DNA from 4 places in the Mesorhizobium sp. M8A.F.Ca.ET.057.01.1.1 genome. Region 3 is predicted to be linked to each of the others. Evidence: predicted binding sites of a transcription regulator. Region 3 holds the regulator's gene; each other region holds the start of a gene.
What was found. The regulator LexA, encoded in region 3, represses DNA repair genes until DNA is damaged. The targets are predictions, from matches to a motif close to TGTTCNNNNTGTGTTCNG.

Region 1 (5,059 bases), 1.5 Mb from region 3:
CCGCTGGTGGCGCGCGGTATTGGTGACGATCTCTCCATGGTGCCGGATTTTTCGGCGCTGGGTCTGGTGCTGGTCAATCCGGGAACGCCCGTCTCGACGGCGGAAATCTTCGCCGCACTGTCCCGTCGCGACAATGAGCCATTGCCGCCGCTGCCGCGTAGCATCGATTTTCACAGCCTGCGCAACTGGCTGGAGGTGACCCGCAACGACCTCGAGAAGCCAGCCCTTGCGATGCAGCCCGCCATAGGCAGGGCGCTTTCATGGCTTGATAAGGCTGGATCGGGTTTTTCACGAATGTCCGGATCGGGCGCGACGTGCTTCGGCCTGTTCGAGACCAGCAATGTCGCCAAGCGCGCGGCCGCCGAAATCCGCGGTCGCCAGCCCGACTGGTTCGTCGCGGCAACGCGCAGCATGGCATCGGAGGCTGAGTGAGATGGCCAGGATTGACGAGAGCCGTGCCTTCATTCCGGTGCGCATCGCGGTGCTGACGGTTTCCGACACACGCAGCCTCGCCGACGACAAATCCGGCCAGACGCTGGCCGATCGCATCACTGCGGCCGGCCACACTCTGGCCGCCCGCGACATCGTCACCGACGACCGCGAAAAAATCCGCGACACCGTTCTGGCGTGGTCGCGGGATAAGGCCATCGACGTCGTGATCACCACCGGCGGAACCGGCTTCACCGGCCGCGATGTGACGCCCGAGGCGCTGGAGCCGATTTTCGAAAAGCGCATGGACGGCTTTTCGGAAGTGTTCCACCGCATCTCCTACGACAAGATCGGCACCTCGACGATCCAGAGCCGGGCGACCGGCGGCGTCGTCAACGCCACCTTCGTCTTCGTGCTGCCGGGCTCGCCCGGCGCCTGCAAGGACGCCTGGGATGGCATCATCGAGGCACAGCTCGACTACCGGCACATGCCTTGCAACTTCGTCGAGATCATGCCGCGCCTGGACGAACATCTGCGGCGCGGCAAATCGGTCCCGTAAAACTCAGGCAAAGTGCCGGCTTCACGCCGTGTTCGCCAGGCAGAACAGCGCCGGCGCCTTCGAACGGCCATTCCAAACCCGGTGCCGGAGACAGTATCATCGTGGGCGATCCCTACCGTTCACGAGAAGGCAGATATGATGGCCGTGCAAACTGGGACCATCCACACGGGCGGGTGGCATTGCGGCAACGTACGCCTGCGATTTTCGACAGAGCTGGATCCATCGCAAATCGAAATCCGCGCCTGCCAAAGAGCAGTCGCAAAAATCACCTCTGCCTCGGCGGTGCCGCCCAGATCTCGGCGTCGAGCTTCTTTGTCGCCAGACCGCGCGCCAACGCCTCGGCGCTGCCGGCATTCTTGGATAGAGATGCCGCCTGTCGCTTGCTGATCACCAGTCCGTCGGCGAGCGCACGGTTTGCCGAAAAGACCCGGGCCATGAACGGCGAACGGCTACCCCGCGCCCGCGAGAACCGGGCGGCCATGGTCTGCCTGGCGGTATGGGCGACAACCGCGTCGATCCAACCCTCCACCAGCCTCGCACCCGGTTCGAGAAGCAGCAGCCAGTCACCCTTGGCCTGGCGAATGCCGGCGGCGATGCCACCGCTCCCCACATAGTGGCAGCCGGCATGCTCGGCCACGCGATGCGTATGGTCGGTGGAGCCGGTGTCGCAGACGACGACCTCACGCACCACGCCCTCGACCGCGCCGCCGATCAGCGTCGCCAGCGTGCGGGCGAGACCCTCCTCGTCATTATGCGTTTCGATGAGAACACTGAGCATCATGAGCCGAATAGCGGAAAGCGCTGGCCGACGCCAGTTTTTGCGCCGCACCATAAAAAGTTCTTGCTTTGTTCTCATCAACAAAATAGGAACAATTTCATGAGCAGAGCGATTCGACAGAACATGGACAGTCCCTGGGAGCGGGCGAAGATGGAACCGATCATGCGCGCCGACATTGCAGCCTTCGGAGCAGGACGAGCCGAAATGGCCAACGCGATGATCGAGCAGAGCGGCATGCGGGTCCGTCCGGACCGCAACCGTGGCCGGTCGGCAGGCATCAATCCATCCGGCCGGTTCGAACCTGTCAGCCGACATGTCTTCGACGACGGCTGGAGTTCGCTGGAGGAACTGCCCCCGTTCAAGACCGAGGTGCAGGTAGAGAGGCCGCGCACCATCATCACCCGCAACGAATCGCCCGACATCTCCTTCGACCGGTCGATCAATCCCTATCGCGGCTGCGAGCACGGCTGCGTATATTGCTTCGCGCGGCCGACGCACTCGTTCATGGGCCTGTCGCCGGGCCTGGATTTCGAATCCAAGCTGTTCGCCAAGCCGGACGCGGCACGCCTGCTCGACAAGGAGTTGTCGAAGGACGGCTACCAGCCGCGCACCATCGCCATCGGCACCAACACCGATCCCTACCAGCCGATCGAGAAGCAATACCGGATCATGCGCGAGATCCTCGAAGTGCTGGAGGCACGCGGTCATCCGGTCGGCATCGTCACCAAATCGGCCCTGGTGGTGCGCGACATCGACATTCTGTCGCGCATGGCCGAGCGCGGGCTCGCCAAGGTGGCGCTGTCGGTGACAACGCTCGACCGCATGCTGGCCAGGACGATGGAACCCCGCGCCTCGACGCCGACCAAGCGGCTGGAGGCGATCAGGCAGCTTTCAGATGCCGGCATTCCGGCTTCGGTGATGGTGGCGCCGATCATTCCGGGCCTGACCGACCAGGAGATGGAACGCATCCTCGACTCGGCACACCATGCCGGGGCGCGCGAGGCTGGCTATGTGGTGCTGCGCCTGCCGCTGGAGGTCAGCCCGATCTTCAAGGACTGGCTGCTGCGCCACTATCCCGACCGCTATCGCCACGTCATGTCGTTGATCCGTTCGATGCGCGACGGCAAGGACTACGATTCGGAATGGGGCAAGCGCATGAAGGGCGCCGGCCCCTATGCCTGGCAGATCGGCCGGCGCTTCGAAATCACCGCCAAGCGGCTCGGCCTCAATGCGGAGCGGCGCACGCTTCGGACTGACCAGTTCGTCGCCGCCGGCAAGGACCAGGAGCAGTTGATGCTGCTCTGAAAATTGAAAATCGCCGCGGCTGTTCATGACCGCTGCGGCCAAGAATCCCGTCCGGCCTGCCCCGGCCTGCAGACGGTGCCCTCCCGGTCCGGCGCCCCACCCGACCCGGAGGGACTTGCGGAGAATCGGAGCCGATGCGAACCTCGCCGCAACATGGCTCGCGCGCGTTCTGATTCTCCGCTTCTCTTCGAAATCGTCGAGAAACCCGATTTCTCCTTCGAGACGAAGGCGATGGCCGATGGGTTGTGGCCGGTCGCGGGGATGGACGAAGCCGGTCGTGGCCCGCTGGCGGGTCCGGTCGTCGCGGCGGCAGTGGTGCTCGACCCCGCCAACATTCCCGAAGGGCTCGACGATTCCAAGCGGCTTAGCCACTTGCAGCGCGAAGCGCTGTTCCTGCGCATCCTCGGTTCCGCGCTCGGCGTCTCGATGGCGTCGATCAGCGCGGAGGGTATCGATGGCAGCAACATCCTAAAGGCGAGCCTCGAGGCGATGCGCCGCGCGCTGGTCGGGCTGCCGGTTCAGGCAAAGCTCGCGCTCGCCGACGGGCGCGACGTGCCGCCGGGACTGCCCTGCGAAGGGCGCGCGCTGATCAAGGGCGACCAGCGCTCGCAATCGATCGCCGCCGCCTCGATCGTGGCCAAGGTCATGCGTGACCGCATGATGTGTGGCTGCGGCAATCATCACGACCGCTACGGCTTCGAAGTCCATATGGGTTACGCCACGGCCCGGCATCGCACGGCGATCGAGGCGCACGGGCCGGTGGCGCGGCTGCACCGCACCTCGTTTGCGCCGTTCAGGCTTGGGGGTGTCGAGGTGGCGGAAGAAGACAGCCTCGCCGGGCTGGATTGAGTCGAGCGGCGGTTCTTCGTCATCCTCGGGCTTGACCCGAGGATCCATGCCGTAACGCCTGTCCTGGATGCGGCGGACCAGAGTTCTGCACTGTTGCGGCGCTCGTAAGTCACGGCATGGATCCTAGGGTCTGCGCGCGTCGCTTCGCTCCTTGCTCCGCTCTAGGATGACGAATTCAATAGGCCTGACAACAAAAAAGCCGCCAGGTTTCCCGGGCGGCTTTTGATTTGCTTGACGTTGCCAGCTCAGTTCAGCTTGGCCTTCACGTCCTGCAGCGCGGACTTGAACAGGTCGGCTCCGGCCTTGGCGTCAACCTTGGCGGCGAGCAATGCGCGTGCCGCCTCGACAGCGATGTCGACGGCGCTGGCGCGCACTTCGCCGATCGCTTCGCGCTCGGCCTGGCCGATCTTCTGTTCGGCAAGCGCGGTGCGCCGGGCGACATAGTCCTCGGTCTTCTTGTGGGCCTCGGCGGCCAGCAGTTCGGCCTCGCGCTTGGCGGCCGCGACAATATCAGCGGCCTCCTGCTCGGCTTCCTTGCGCTTCTTCTTGTACTGGCCAAGCAGTTGCTGGGCTTCGTCGCGCAGCTTGCGTGCCTCGTCGAGTTCACTGCTGATCCTGGCGGCGCGGGCGTCGAGCGCCTTGGCGATCATGCCGGGCACCTTGATATAGACGGCGATGGCCAGGAAGATGATCAGGGCGATCGTGGCCCAGAGCGTTGCGAGAGATGTAGCGTCCATGATGCGCTCCTCACCGGGCCACGGATTTGACCGCAGCCGCGATCTCGGCCTTGCTGGCCTTGCCGCCAACGAGTGCCTCGACGATCGCCGAAGCGGTATCCTCGGCAATGCTGCCGACTTCCTTCATGGCATTGGCCTTGATGGAAGCGATGCGTGCCTCGGCCTCGCCAAGCTTCTCCTCGAGCGCGGCCTCGATCTTTTTGCGCGCGGTGTCGGCTTCCGCCTTGGCCGCATCGTTGGCCTGCTGGGCGATCGAGTTCGCGTTCTTCTTGGCTTCCGCCAGTTCCTGCTCGTAAGCGGCAACGGCGGCGTCTGCCTCACCCTTCAACTTGGCTGCCTGGTCGAGATCCTGGCTGATGCGGTCGTTGCGGACATCGATGATGCCGCCGACACGCGGCATCA
Region 2 (5,059 bases), 600 kb from region 3:
GTCGATCGACGGGCGCGGCAGGTCGACGCGCTCCTCTTTCGTCACCTGCTCGTACTGCATGAACACCAGGTTCCAGAATTCGAGGAACCGGTCGCCGTCCTCCTCGGGACTGCCCGGAGGGCCGCCCCAGATGTGCTCGCCACGGTCGATGAAGATTTCCGAGCAGGGGCCGCACGGTCCCGTGTCGCCCATCGCCCAGAAATTGTCCGAGGTTGCGATCCGGATGATGCGATCGTCGGAGAAACCGGCGATCTTCTTCCAGAAGCCGGCCGCCTCGTCGTCCGTGTGGTAGACGGTGACCAGCAGCTTGTCCTTCTTCAGCCCGAACTCCCTGGTGATGAGGTTCCAGGCAAGCTCAATGGCGCGCTCCTTGAAATAGTCGCCGAAGGAAAAATTGCCGAGCATCTCGAAGAAGGTCAGGTGGCGCGCGGTATAGCCGACATTGTCGAGATCGTTGTGCTTGCCACCGGCGCGAACGCTTTTCTGGGCCGTGGTGGCACGCGAATAAGGCCGCTTCTCCAAGCCGGTGAAGACGTTCTTGAACTGCACCATGCCGGCATTGGTGAACATCAAGGTAGGATCGTTGCGCGGCACGAGTGGGCTCGAGGCAACGGCCTCGTGGCCTTCCTTGCGGAAATAGTCGAGAAAGGTCGACCGGATCTCGTTCACGCCACTCATGGATACTGCCTTTTCAAGAGAGCCGCCGGCCGGACCGGCGGGAGATGGCTCAGTGTTTTCTAGAAGATGGAGTTGGCCTTTTAGCCGTAGCTCTTGACCCTGTCCAGAAACACGAAATTGGGCCAATTCACGCTTCGCACCGGCATTTGCGCGGGCACGCAAACGAAAACCGCCGGCGCGAAGGCCGGCGGTTTTGAACGCGGTACTAAAGAACTCTGTTACTTAAGCATCGGAAAATAGGCTGGATTTATGGCCAAACTCTGGCGCTGCCCTACATGGCGCCGGCTTCGTCCTCAAAACCGTCGTCGCCATTGCCCTCTGAGCCACCATTCTCGAGGAATTTTTCGGCGATCAGTCCGGCATTCTGCCTGAGCGCCAGTTCTATCTCGCGCGCGGTGTCGGGATTGTCGCGCAGGAACAGTTTCGCATTCTCGCGGCCCTGGCCGAGACGCTGCGAATTGTAGGAGAACCAGGCGCCTGACTTCTCGACCACGCCGGCCTTGACGCCGAGATCGACCAGTTCGCCGGTCTTGGAGACGCCCTCGCCATACATGATGTCGAATTCGACCACCTTGAAGGGTGGCGCCAGCTTGTTCTTGACCACCTTGACGCGGGTCTGGTTGCCGACGACTTCGTCGCGATCCTTGACCGAGCCGATACGGCGGATGTCGAGGCGTACGGAAGCATAGAATTTCAGCGCATTGCCGCCGGTCGTCGTTTCGGGCGAGCCGAACATGACGCCGATCTTCATGCGGATCTGGTTGATGAAGATGACCATGGTGTTGGAGCGCGAGATCGAAGCGGTCAGCTTGCGTAGCGCCTGGCTCATCAGGCGGGCCTGCAGGCCGGGCAGCGAATCGCCCATCTCGCCCTCGATTTCGGCGCGCGGCGTCAGCGCCGCCACCGAATCGACCACCAGCACGTCGATGGCACCGGAACGCACCAGCGTGTCGCAGATCTCCAGCGCCTGCTCGCCGGTGTCGGGCTGTGAGATCAGCAGGTTTTCGAGATCGACACCGAGCTTGCGGGCATAGACCGGATCGAGCGCGTGTTCGGCATCGACGAAGGCGCAGATGCCGCCCTTCTTCTGGGCCTCGGCCACGGTATGCAGGGCCAGCGTCGTCTTGCCCGAGCTTTCCGGCCCGTAGATCTCGATGATGCGGCCGCGCGGCAGGCCACCGACGCCGAGCGCGATGTCGAGGCCGAGCGAACCGGTCGGCACCGTTTCGATCTCGACGACCTGCTCGTTGGCGCCGAGCCGCATGATCGAGCCCTTGCCGAAAGCCCGCTCGATTTGCGACAGCGCCGCATCCAGAGCCTTTGATTTGTCCACTGCCTTATCCTCTACCAGCCGCAAAGAATTCTGAGCCATGATACATCACCCCTTGGTCGTCAATGAAGGCCGGACAATCCGTAATCCCTGGCATTTTGTACCTTTTTGTTCTCATTTGGCAAGGGGTGACAACCAATTGAAAACAATAGATATCGGGATTTGTTCTTTTTTTGTCTTGCCAAGCCGGTCAGGAACTGGCTCCGCATTGGGCCAGCCGGCCCCAGCATTCCCCCGGCCGAATCGCCGTCTTGCGTGCGAAGCTCTGTCGCGCACTCTAGCGCTTGTGCGGCTACAACAACAAAGGTCATATCGCCGCCATGGTGAATTCAGTGAAGATACTGGCCCTGGGCGGCGCCCATATCGACCGGCGTGGCCAGGTGTCCGGTCCTTACGTGCCGGCCGCCTCCAATCCCGGCACGATGCGCGAGGATGTCGGCGGTGGCGTCTTCAACGCCCTGCGCGGCATGGTGCGGCGCGGCCTCTCCGCGTCCCTGCTTTCGGTGCGCGGCGGCGATGCGGCGGGCGATACGGTTTCACGGGCCATCGCCGAGGCAGGCATCGCCGATCTGTCGGCGGTATTCCTCGATCGTACCACGCCGAGCTACACGGCTCTGATCGACCGCGAGGGCGAATTGATCGTCGGCTTTGCCGATATGGCGCTGTACGACCTGGCCTTTCCCAAACAGATCAGGCGTTCCAAGATCCGCCGGGAGGTAGCCGCCGCCGATGCCATCCTGTGCGACGCCAATCTGCCGTCGGCCGCATTGGAAGGGTTGCTGTCGCTCGCCGCCGGCAAACCGGTTTTCGCCATCGCGATTTCGCCGGCCAAGGTGACGCGGCTGATACCGGTGCTCGGCGGGCTGGCTCAGCTCTTCATGAACCGGCGGGAGGCCGTTGTGCTGGCTGGGGTCAATCCAAACGCTGCCGAGCGGGAGATGATCGACGGGTTGCGATGCAGCGGCCTTGCCAGCGGCGTGGTCACGGCAGGCAGTGGCCCTGTGCTGGGTTTCGACAGCACAGGCGCTTTTTCGATCCTGCCGCCAGCTCCCAGAGAAGTCGCCGATGTCACCGGCGCCGGCGACGCGCTCGCGGGTGCGACGGTCGCGGCGCTGCTGCGCGGCCTGCCGCTGCACCAGGCCCTGCGCGAAGGTGTCGCGGCGGCGACGCTGACCATCGAGAGCGCCAATGCGGTGCCCGAATTCTCCCCGGCGAGCTTCGCGGAAGCGCTGGCCCTTGTGCCGGATGCCAGGGAAGTGGCATGAGACCGGGAAATTCATAACGCCGCAGCGAAGCTTACGCTTTCCTGATGGATGCGCCGCATTCCGGATCGGAGATCAGAAATGACGCCAGAGACCGCCCGCCCTTTCATCGATATCCATGTGCCTGTGGCGCAGGCCCTGGCCGCCGGGCGTCCTGTGGTGGCGCTCGAAAGCACCATCATCACCCATGGCATGCCCTATCCCGACAATGGCGCCATGGCGGCCAATGTCGAAAAAATCATCGCTGACGGCGGCGCCATGCCAGCGACGATCGCCGTGGTCAACGGCCGCATCAAGGTCGGGCTTTCGGACGGCGAACGCGAATCGCTGGCGATGACGGGTGACGCCATGAAATTGTCGCGCGCCGATCTCGGCTTCGCCGTCGCGCAAGGCCGCACCGGGGGCACCACGGTCGCCGCGACGATGATCGCGGCTGACATGGTCGGGATAAAGGTGTTCGCCACCGGCGGCATCGGCGGCGTGCACAAGGGCGCGGAAAAGAGCTTCGACATCTCGGCCGACCTCGACGAACTGGCGCGCACGCCGGTCATCGTCGTCTCGGCCGGCGCGAAGGCCATCCTTGATATCGAGAAGACGCTGGAGGTGCTGGAGACGCGCGGCGTGCCCGTGGTCGGCCATGGCTGCGAGACGATGCCGGCCTTCTGGTCGCGGCAGTCGCCGTTCCGCGCGCCATTGACCTTGCACAAGCCGGAAGACATCGCGCATTTCTACCAGACGCGCCTGGCTCTGGGACTTGGCGGCGGCTTGCTGGTCGCCAATCCGGTGCCGGAAAACCACGAAATCCCCGCTGAAGAAATGGCCAGCTACATCGAAGCCGCGCAAAAGGCGGCCGAAGCCCTCAACGTCACCGGCAAGGCGGTGACCCCGTTCCTGCTGGGAAAAATCCTGGAACTCACGGGCGGCCGCAGCCTGAAGACGAACATCGCGCTGGTCGAGAACAATGCAAGGCTGGCGGCGAAGATAGCCAAGGCGCTGTAGGGTCGAGCCGGCGAAGGCTCCCTCACCCGGATTGCCAAGACCGAATTGCTAAGAGCAATTCGGGGCAATCCGACCTCTCCCCGCGGGGAGAGGAGTTGCCAGCGCCAATCTCTTCTCCCCGGGGAGAAGGTGGCCGCGAAACGGCCGGATGAGGGGGCGGCCTCGTGCCCTGCCTATATCTACTTTCCCGCCCGTCGTCCGGCCTCGTAAGCCCGCCGTGCCCACAGCGTCATCTCGTCGGGATCGTCGAAGGCACTATCGGGAATGCTCCAATAGGGCATCGCGACGAGCTTGCCATGGCGCGTGCCGGTATAGGTCCATTGCCGGCAACCGGCGGCCTCGAAGTCGGACGCGCTTTGCTCGTCGGCTTTCAGCAGCAATTCGCCGCGCAGCACGATGGCGATGATGATGCCGTCGTAATAGATGCCCTTGCCGCCGAACAGTTTTCGGATGCTGACCGGTCCGAGGCCCTCGAACAGTTCGGCGATGCGTTCATTGTCCATGCCGCGATCATGTCACCGGCATTTGACATTGTCATCGCGCAGTCGAAATCATGCTGACGGATTGTGAACATTCCGTCGGAGTCGTTTCGTCATGCCGCTTCTGCTCAAAGGGTCCTGCCGGTGCAACGCCGTGCGTTTCGAGGTGGAAAGCCACACACCGGTGCCGTTCATGCTTTGCTACTGCTCGATCTGCCGCAAGCAGCAGGGCGGAGGTGGTTTTGCCATCAATCTCGGCGCCGACTACGAGACGATGAAAATCCGAGGCAAACGCAGCCTTGGCGTCTACC
Region 3 (5,059 bases):
TCGCTACCGACGATGGTGAGATGCCGCTGTCGGCACGCCTTTTTTCAGGCATCGAAAATGCCCGCGAAGCCATCGCCGACCACATCAGGGGCAGCATTGGTGGCGCCGAAGGCGAGATCGCGGCGGCGCTGATCGTCGGCGTGCGCGCCGGCATTCCCGATGAAATCAACGAAGCGATGCGGCGTACCGGCATCTATCACATCATCTCGATTTCCGGATTGCATATGGCGCTGGTCGCCGGCACCATCATGGGTCTGCTGCGCGGTGCCTTCGCGCTGTTTCCAGACTTTTCCGCGCGCCGGCCGGTGAAGAAATATGCTGCCGCCGCCGCACTTTTCTCGATCGCCGCCTATCTCGTCATTTCCGGGGTCGTCGTAGCGGCAGAACGCAGCTTCATCATGTTGGCGGTGATGCTGATCGCCGTCTTGTTCGATCGCGCGGCGCTCACCATGCGCAACCTGGCGATCTCGGCGATCGCCGTCATCCTGGTTTCCCCGCACGAGGTCGTCGGCCCGAGCTTCCAGATGTCGTTCGCGGCAACAGCGGCCCTGGTTGGCGCCTATGCCGGCTGGGCGGACCACCATGCGGGCAAGACGAAGCCACCGCCGCCGAAGCGATCCCTTCCCGGGTTCCTGATGCGAAAATTCCTGCTGGCGACAGGTGGATTGGCCATGACGTCCATCATCGCCGGTAGCGCGACGGCGCTGTTCGCCATCTGGCATTTCCAGCGGGTGTCGCCGCTCAGCCTGTTCGCCAATCTGGCCGTCATGCCGATCGTGTCGCTGGTCGTCATGCCTTTTGCGGTCCTCAGTTCGCTGGCGATGCCCTTCGGTGCCGACGGTCCGTTTCTCTACGTGATGGGTAAAGGCCTGACAGCGATGATCGCCGTATCGTCATGGATATCGGAGCGCTCGCCAATCGATGGGGTAGGGCTGATCTCGCAGCAATCCGTGCTGCTGGTGGCCGTCGCGCTGGTCATCGCGACGATGGCGACGACCTGGCTGCGGCTCGCGGCGCTGCCATTCGCACTTGCCGGTCTGTTGACTGTGTCGGACATACGCACGCCCGATGTGCTGATCTCGGAAGACGCGCGGCTGGTCGCCCTGCCGATCGGCAATGGCGAACTGGCCGTCAACCGGGAACGTCCGAACGAATTCGCAGCCGACAACTGGAAACGCGCTCTGATCTCCGAAACAATCGTCAAACCGGAAATGTTCGACAAGGCGGACGGGCAATTCGATATTGCCGCTCCCACCGACCTGCCGCAGGGATCGCCGTTCTATTGCCGCGAAGGCCTTTGCCTTGCCAGGCACCCTTCCGGCGCGATCGTAGCCTATGTCGAGGATCGCAAGAACACCTGGAAAGCCTGCGCTTTCGCCGACCTGATCGTCGTCAATGATGCGACCGCCTATGACGCCTGCCACAATCCGCTGGTTCTCGTCGTCACGAAACGGCAACTCGCCCGCAAGGGAAGTGCTGCCGTCTTCTTCGATCCCCAGTCGGCTACAACTCCGGCTGCGATCGAATTCGCTGTCGAGGGACCATACCGGCCCTGGCACGAGCAGCGAAAATTCTCACGCGAGGCGAGGGGGCTGCCGCCCTATAAAAAGCCCGACAAGTCCGATGGCAAACCGTCTCAGTAGCGCCTGATCAGCCCGACAAGCTTGCCTTGTACCTTGACCCGGTCCGGCCCGAAAATGCGCGTTTCATAGGCGGGATTGGCGGCTTCGAGCGCGATCGAGGCGCCTTTACGGCGGAACCGCTTCAGCGTCGCTTCCTCCTCGTCGACCAGCGCCACGATGATTTCGCCCGGACTTGCCGTATCGGCATTGCGGATGATGACCGTGTCGCCGTCGAAGATACCGGCCTCGATCATCGAGTCGCCCTTGACCTCCAGCGCATAGTGCTCGCCGCCCATGATCATATCCGGCGGCACCGAGATCGAATGGGTCTGATGCTGGATGGCATCGATCGGCACACCGGCGGCGATACGGCCCATGACCGGGATGGACACGGCTGAAACCGCATCGTCGTCATTGCCGGCGGCAGGCAGGCGCGAAGGGGCCGTCACGGGCTTGAGCTGGCGGCCAAGATTGTTTTGACCAAGGCTGCCCTGGATGACGCTTGGCGAGAATTTCTTCGCCGCGTTCAGGCCGGGCGCGATCGAATCCGGAAGCCGCAGCACTTCCAGCGCACGCGCCCGATTGGGTAGCCGGCGAATGAAGCCGCGTTCCTCCAGCGCCGTGATCAGGCGATGAATCCCGGATTTGGAGGCAAGATCGAGCGCTTCCTTCATCTCGTCGAAGGAGGGCGGTATCCCGCTTTCCTTGAGCCGTTCGTGGATAAACATCAGCAGTTCATGTTGCTTGCGTGTCAGCATGGCGGCCCCCAAGGCATTGAACGAAGGTCTGAACCGGAATCGAAAAAACAAACCCAGAACAAACACTATCTGTTCCAGTTGTGTTCCGCAACCGTTTAAAGTTTAATGAAGTTGTTAAGGCGTCTGAAGTTTTTTGTCCGTGACCGCGCGCCGAAACCGACCTTTTCCGCCATCGGCAGGCTCATTGAAATCGTTATGGTTAATAGGCTGTGGCCCATCCTCTGCCCAGACTTGGCATCAGCCATTTCGGAAGGCTTTTGCCGGTCGGATCGTATAGTTTATCGGTCCGCTACTCGCGGAACGAAACGAAACCAAAACGCCAACGACTGGTGGCCTCGGGGCTGCGATGGACCCAGGCGTCCGGCCCCCTGCGACCAGCGCGTGCGAATAGGTGTCGCGGAAGCGCCGAAGTCATCCCGAACCCGCTTTCAAGCTGCCGGCGCGGGCGGCGTATTTGGTAGCGCCGCTGTCTTCGCTGTGGACATAGACGTGCAGGGTGTAGCCGATATGGGCCGCCATCAGTGCCTTGGCCCGCTCGACGTCACGATCGAGTGCCGCTTCCATAATCGCGGTATGATGTTCGATCGCAATCGCTTCGCGCAGTGCCTCCATCGCCTCTTCGTAGCCATCCTTGAGGCCGGCCGCGGCCCGCAATGTCGGCGCCAGACCAAGAAAACGATGATGCCGCCGCAGTTGATCCGAGATCGTCGAGCGGAAACGCAGCAGCCAATCGCATGTGGCGGCGCTCAGCAACGCCGCATGGAAAGCCTCGTGATTCTCGTCCCATTTGTCGACGGCCGCATCCGAGGGATCGTCGACCGCGGTCTTGCAACGGGAGAGCCGGTAGTGGGCGGTGACCACGGCATCCTCCCACTCCTTGCCGCCTTTCTCCATCGATTCGAGGAACAGCGGGATCTCGACCACCATCCTGGCGCGCGCCAGGTCCTCCAGTTCGGCTCGCGACACCGGAGCCACGGTAAAACCGCGGTTGCTGATGGCGGTGACCAGGCGTTCGGCCTCGAGCCGCGACAAGGCTTCGCGTAACGGCGTCCAGCCGACGCCATAGGTCCCTCGTAGCGCACTCAGCTTCAGCGGGGCGCCGGGCATGAGGCGCGTGGTCAGGATATCGCGCCGCAACAGCTGATAGGCTGCCTCCGTCTTTGTGGAGCTCGTTTTGTCCTGCATCGCGGTCCGTCCAGCGTCGGGCCTGCGAAAATTATATATGAAGTTGGGTCATGGCAAGAATTATATATAATGTTTGACACGCAGCGAGGGACTGACCATGATCGCTGCAAGTGCGGCCCGATGGGCGGCACCAATCAAATCTGGGAGGAAATGATGTTGAAGTCGAAATCTGCTTGGCTGTCGGGATTGGCCCTGGCAGGGGCATTGATCATCAGCGCCGGCAGCGCCGCCGCCGACCAGATACGCGTCGGCATTGCCAATTTCGGCGAGCATCCCCAGCTCAACGCCGCCATAGCCGGCTTCAAGAAGGCGCTGACGGACAATGGCTTCGTCGAGGGCAAGGACGTCGTCTACACGGAAAGCCATACCAATTTCGATGCATCGCTGGTGCCGCAGATGATTGCCAAGCTGCAGGCCGAGCAGCCCAAGCTGATCTACACCATCACCACGCCGGTCTCGCAGATCGCCAAGAAGGCGCTCGCCGGTTCCGGCATTCCGATCGTCTTTGCCGCCGTCACCGATCCAGTGGCGGCCAAGCTGGTGCCGTCGTGGGACGCCGGAGACGAAGGCATGACCGGCGCCAGCGATCTGCAGGACGTCGCCGCGGTGATGGCCTTCACCAAGAAGTTGCTGCCGAACGCCAAGCGCTTCGGCGTGCCTTACAATCCGGGCGAGGCCAATGACGTTGCCTTGGTCGAAAAGATCAAGGCGGCAGCGCCCGCCGCGGGCTTCGAGGTGGTGGAGGTCGGCATCGACAACGTCAATGACATCCAGCAACGCATCGCTTCGCTCGCCGGCAAGGCCGACGTCATCTACGGCCCGGCCTCGAACCTGATCCAGCCGGCGATCGCCGCTGTCTCCGCCGCCGCCCGCCAGGCCGGTATCCCGGTCGTCAACTCCGATGACAGCGCGGTCCGCAACGGCACCGTGCCGGCGAGCTTCGCGGTCAATTACACGCAGGTCGGCATCAACGCCGGCAACATCGCCGCAGAGATACTCAAGGGCAAGGATCCCAAGACGATCGCGCCGTCGCGGCCGGCCTACAAGGATCACATGGCAACGATTTCCCGCAAGGCGATGGCCGCGTTCGGCATCGAGATACCGGCTTCGATGGCCGATTGCGGCTGCATCGTCGACTGACGTCGGAGCTGCATGGGTGACGGCGTGAGCGCCGTCACCTTTCAGGCCAGGGAGGAACGATGCTCGAAATCCGATCCGCGCGCAAAGTATTCTACAAGGGCCAGGCCGACGAGAAGGTCGCGCTGGACGGTCTCAGCCTGTCGCTGGCCACGGGCGAGTTCGGCATCGTCATCGGCTCCAACGGGGCGGGCAAGAGCAGCATGCTCAACGCCATTTCCGGCGCTCTGATCCTCGATTCCGGCCAGATCCTGATCAATGGCGCCGATGTGACTGATATGCCGGTGCACAAGCGCGCCGCGAAACTGGCCCGCGTCTTCCAGGATCCGATGCGCGGCACCGCCGCCAGCATGACGG
Region 4 (5,059 bases), 730 kb from region 3:
CTCGACATTGGCGCTGCGGCCCATGCCGAGCTGGTCCGGCGTCTGGTTGCCGAGCGGCACGTAGAGCAGGCCGAGCTTCTCGTCGGCGCTCGGCGTCGACCACATGTTGGGCGAGTTGGCGGTGTAGGTCTGGCCGGCCGCAAGCGGCGCTGTCTGGTCCGGATTGCCGGAATCCCAGTTCCACAGCAGCTTGCCGGTGCTCGCATCATAGGCGCGGATGACGCCGGACGGCTCCTGCGTCGAATAATTGTCGTTGACCGCGCCGCCGACGATGATCTTGCCGCCCGCGATCAGCGGCGCCGAGGTCGAGTAGTAATAACCGGACTTCGGATACGGCATGTTGGTCAACAAATTGAGCGTGCCGCCCTCGGCAAAGGCTGGGCAAACCTGCCCGTTGGCGGCGTCGAGCGCGATCAGCCGCGCATCCGAGGTCGGCAGGTAGACGCGCGTCGCGCAGGGCTGGCCGGCGGCGCCTGCGGCATCGGCATAATAGGAGACGCCACGGCAGGTCTGGTGCTGCCGGTCCTTGTCGAGCTTGATCTTGGGATCGTAGCGCCACTTCTCCTTGCCGGTCGCCGCATCGACCGCGATGGCGAAATTGTGCGGCGTGCAGATATAGAGCGTGTCGCCCACTTTGAGCGGCGTCACCTGGTAGGTGGTCTCGCTGACATCGTCCGGACCTTTCACGTCGCCGGTGCGGTAGGTCCAGGCCGGCTGCAGATTGGCGACATTGTCCGGAGTGATCTGGTCGAGCGGCGAATAGCGCTGGCCGAACTGCGTGCGCCCGTAATAGTGCCATTCGCCCGCCGGCACATCGCCGCCGAGATTGGCGTTGGGGATCACCTTGTCGGTGTCGAGCGCGCCGCCAATGTCCTTCGGGTCCGTGGTCATCGAATAGCCGGCCACCGCCAGCGACGCCAGCACGGCAAGGATCAGTGGCGCGCGGCCGTCCGGACCGGCAAGGCCCCGCCGCGCCCACGGCGTCAGCAGCCACAGCGCCACCAGCACGATGATGCCGCCGCGCGGGCCGAGTTCCCACCAGTCGAAACCGGTTTCCCAGACCGCCCAGGCCAGCGTGCCGAGCACGATCGCCGCATAGAGCCAGAGCGCCGTGGAACGGCGCCGGTAGAGCAGCCAGGCGGCGACCAGGAAGGCGAGAGCGACGATGATGTAGTACCAACTGCCGCCCAGCGAAGCCAACCAGATGCCGCCGGCGCCAAGCGCCAGGCCGATGAGGAAGAGGACGAGGGAGGTGATGGTGACAGCCAAGATGATACTCCTTCGACTGTTGCGCGCATGGCGGCTCTGGGCAACCCGGCATTGCGTGCCGCCCCGTACGCAACTTTCTCCCGACCGCCGCGCCTGTCAAGCGCAGGTCAAGGGTCCGCGGCGGCAACCTTGTCCCCCTGCGGTTGTTCACAACGCCGGCCGCCATATCGCTCGAGTGGCCGTATCAGGCACTTTACCGGAACAAAACGTAGACAGTTCTGGTCTTTCCCTCCCGAATCACTACATTCGGGGAGATGTCCGGCTTTTCCGAAGACATGCCCTTTTTCGACGAACCCAATGCGCGGCCCACGGCCCCGTCGGGCATTGCCGCGCGCGCCATGGCAGCCCGCGGCGGCCAAAACAATGCGCCGGACTATCTGAAGGGGCTGAACCCCGAGCAGCGGCTGGCGGTGGAGACCACCGAAGGCCCGGTTCTGGTGCTGGCCGGCGCCGGCACCGGCAAGACTCGCGTGCTCACCACCCGCATCGCCCACATCCTCGCCACCGGCAGGGCCTTCCCCTCGCAGATCCTGGCAGTGACCTTCACCAACAAGGCCGCGCGCGAGATGAAGCAGCGCATCGGCATCCTGATCGGCGAAGGCAATGTCGAGGGCATGCCATGGCTCGGCACCTTCCACTCGATCGGCGTGAAGTTGCTGCGCCGCCATGCCGAGCTTGCCGGCCTGAGATCCGACTTCACCATCCTCGACACCGACGATGTCGTGCGGCTAATCAAGCAGCTGATCCAGGCCGAGGGCCTGGACGACAAGCGCTGGCCCGCAAAACAGTTCGCCCAGATGATCGACGGCTGGAAGAACAAGGGCCAGGGCCCGGCCGACATTGCCGAGGGCGATGCGCGCAGCTTCGCCAACGGCAAGGGCCGCGAGCTCTACAAGGCCTACCAGGAACGCCTGCAAACGCTGAACGCCTGCGATTTCGGCGACCTGCTGTGCCACCCGATCCGCATCTTCCGCGCCAATCCCGATGTGCTGAAGGACTATCACCGGCGCTTCAAATACATCCTCGTCGACGAGTACCAGGACACCAACACCGCCCAGTACATGTGGCTGCGCCTCCTGGCGCAAAGGCCCGATGCTGGGCGCACTTCATCACCATCAACCGATCTGCGATCGGCCGAAGGCCGCAAGCCCGACCGGGCGTCCGAGCCGTTGCGAGGCCACTCACGCGACGCCGAAGGCGCGCAAAAAAGAGGGGGCGGAGGGCCCGCGCCGGCAGGCGCGGAACAGCCCGTGAGCGAAAACAGAGTTAATATTTGCTGCGTCGGCGACGACGACCAGTCCATCTATGGCTGGCGCGGTGCCGAGGTCGACAACATCCTGCGTTTCGACAAGGATTTTCCCGGCGCCACCATCATCCGGCTGGAGCGCAACTACCGCTCGACCGCGCACATATTGGGCGCCGCTTCCCATCTCATCGCCTACAACGAGGGCCGTTTCGGCAAGACGCTGTTCACCGACCGCAACGATCCCGAGGATGGCAAGGTCAACGTCCACGCCGCGTGGGATTCAGAGGAGGAAGCCCGCGCCATCGGCGAGACCATCGAAGCCTACCAGCGCCAGAAGCATAATTTGAATGACATGGCGATCCTCGTCCGCGCGTCCTTCCAGATGCGCGCCTTCGAGGACCGCTTCATCACGCTCGGCCTGAACTACCGCGTCATCGGCGGCCCGCGTTTCTACGAGCGCATGGAAATCCGGGACGCACTGGCCTTCTTCCGCGTCGTCGCCAACGGCACCGACGACCTCGCCTTTGAGCGCATCGTCAATGTGCCCAAGCGCGGCCTGGGCGAAGCGACCATCCGCCAGATCCACGACACGGCGCGCGGCATGCGCATCCCGATGCTGGAGGCGGCGGGCACGCTCGCCGAAAGCGACGAGTTGAAGCCGAAACCGCGCGCCGCGCTGCGCGAGGTCGCGGCCAATTTCGAACGCTGGCAGAAGGCGCTGGAAACCACGCCGCACACCGAGCTCGCCGAGACCATTCTCGAAGAGAGCGGCTACACCGACATGTGGAAGAACGACCGTTCGGCGGAAGCCCCCGGTCGGCTGGAGAACCTGAAGGAACTGATCCGTTCGATGGAGGAGTATGAATCGCTGCGCTCCTTCCTCGAACATGTCGCGCTGGTCATGGATGCCGAGCAGAATGCCGGGCTCGATGCCGTTTCCATCATGACGCTGCACTCGGCCAAGGGCCTCGAATTCGAGACCGTTTTCCTGCCCGGCTGGGAGGAAGGCCTGTTTCCCCATCAGCGCGCGCTGGACGAAGGCGGCCGTTCGGGGCTCGAGGAAGAGCGCCGCCTCGCCTATGTCGGCCTGACGCGGGCCAAGAAGAACCTGCATATCTGGTTCGTCTCCAACCGCCTCATCCACGGCCTGTGGCAATCGACCATCCCGTCACGCTTCCTCGAGGAACTGCCGGAGACCCATGTCGAGGTCGCCGAAGCCGGCAATTCCTATGGCGGCTACGGCAACCCCTATGGCGGCGGTTCGTTCGCGTCCGGCCGTGGCGGCAGCCAAGGGGCAGGAAGGCAGAACCCGTATGGCGCCTCGCGCTTCGACGATATCGGCGGCAATTCGGGCGGCGCGGAGAAATCCGGCGCCTTCTCCAACACCTATTCGACGCCCGGCTGGCAGCGTGCGCAGGCCAACCGCACCGAGGCGACCGACCGCAACTGGGGCACGCGCTCGGGCCATCAGGTCGAGCGCATCGGCTATGGCGAGACCGACTCCGGCTACGGCGCCGGCCGCACCAGCGTTAAGGGCCGCACCATCGACGGCGAACTGGTCGCCAAATCCGTCTCCGACACGCCGTCCGCCTTCAGCGTCGGCGACCGCGTCTTCCACCAGAAATTCGGCAACGGCAACATCGCGGCCATCGAAGGCAACAAGCTGACCATCGACTTCGACAAGGCCGGCCAGAAGCGCGTGCTGGATGGGTTTGTGCTGCCGGTGTGAGTTGGGGCCAGGCTTTGATAAGAAGCCGGCGAAGCCGTTCAATCCACCTTCTTCTCGCCCCTCTCGCCGGCCTTCACGATATCCCCCGTCGTAAACAGGATTTCCTTCAGTTCCGCGCGCCAGTCCGTCTTCTGGCGCAGCAGGAATTCGAGGTCCATGCCGAAATGCTTGAACTCCTCGCTCTGCGCGTTCTTCATGATTGCCTTGGCCTGCGGGTCTTTCTCCACCGACATGCGCTGTTCGTACCAGCCGATCGCTTCCGCCTCCTCGATCAGCGAGGCGATCATGCGGGCGAAGGTGCGCACTTGCTGCGACAGTTCTTCCGGCGGTTCGTGATACTGGTCGAAACCCATGTCGTCCTCCATTGGCCATCCCCATGAATGTCTGGGAAATGCCGCCGGTTCCGCATCATCGCTGCAATTCCGCCAACGCCCGCTCCAGCGGCGCCGACGAAATCTGGATCGGCCCGGAGAACGCCACATCCATGTCCAGGATCAGGTAGATCGCCCCGGCGATCAGCGCGGCCGAGACCATGAAGGTCGCGGCAGTGATCGCATTCTTCGGCGCCCTGAACCCGAAACTGGCGAAGATCAGCGCCAGCCACGTAACCAGCATGACGATCAGCGGCCAGGGGATCGTGCCCTCCGACTGCTCGATCAGCACCCAGCGCAGTTCCAGCACTTTCTGCAGGCGCTGACGGGCGTCCTGCAAGACGGAGGCGCGCGCCGCGTCGGCCGGCGGCAGCGCGCCCAGCCGTGTGCCGATCTCCGTCAACAGATGTTCGGACAGCTCATTGCCGGCGGCAGGCGTTTCGT

Region 1: the regulator LexA is predicted to act here: its motif matches at 1,825-1,842, upstream of EJ077_RS22595 (PA0069 family radical SAM protein).
Region 2: the regulator LexA is predicted to act here: its motif matches at 2,172-2,189, upstream of recA (recombinase RecA).
Region 4: the regulator LexA is predicted to act here: its motif matches at 1,467-1,484, upstream of EJ077_RS11420 (ATP-dependent helicase).

The regions. Positions count from the first base shown of each region.
Region 1 is NZ_CP034454.1:4,723,498-4,728,556, forward strand. It holds gene EJ077_RS22580 (4-(cytidine 5'-diphospho)-2-C-methyl-D-erythritol kinase) at 1-432, shown strand, start outside; gene moaB (molybdenum cofactor biosynthesis protein B) at 434-988, shown strand; gene EJ077_RS22590 (glycosyltransferase) at 1,254-1,766, opposite strand; gene EJ077_RS22595 (PA0069 family radical SAM protein) at 1,917-3,071, shown strand; gene EJ077_RS22600 (ribonuclease HII) at 3,225-3,920, shown strand; gene EJ077_RS22605 (F0F1 ATP synthase subunit B) at 4,166-4,657, opposite strand; gene EJ077_RS22610 (F0F1 ATP synthase subunit B) at 4,668-5,059, opposite strand, start outside.
Region 2 is NZ_CP034454.1:3,798,363-3,803,421, forward strand. It holds gene alaS (alanine--tRNA ligase) at 1-678, opposite strand, end outside; gene recA (recombinase RecA) at 950-2,050, opposite strand; gene EJ077_RS18090 (carbohydrate kinase family protein) at 2,329-3,273, shown strand; gene EJ077_RS18095 (pseudouridine-5'-phosphate glycosidase) at 3,352-4,269, shown strand; gene EJ077_RS18100 (TfoX/Sxy family protein) at 4,449-4,772, opposite strand; gene EJ077_RS18105 (GFA family protein) at 4,864-5,059, shown strand, end outside.
Region 3 is NZ_CP034454.1:3,202,716-3,207,774, forward strand. It holds gene EJ077_RS14955 (ComEC/Rec2 family competence protein) at 1-1,643, shown strand, start outside; gene lexA (transcriptional repressor LexA) at 1,637-2,380, opposite strand; gene EJ077_RS14965 (GntR family transcriptional regulator) at 2,792-3,565, opposite strand; gene EJ077_RS14970 (ABC transporter substrate-binding protein) at 3,719-4,705, shown strand; gene EJ077_RS14975 (ABC transporter ATP-binding protein) at 4,765-5,059, shown strand, end outside.
Region 4 is NZ_CP034454.1:2,470,015-2,475,073, reverse strand. It holds gene EJ077_RS11425 (glucose/quinate/shikimate family membrane-bound PQQ-dependent dehydrogenase) at 1-1,269, opposite strand, end outside; gene EJ077_RS11420 (ATP-dependent helicase) at 1,524-4,244, shown strand; gene EJ077_RS11415 (hypothetical protein) at 4,283-4,597, opposite strand; gene EJ077_RS11410 (DUF4239 domain-containing protein) at 4,653-5,059, opposite strand, start outside.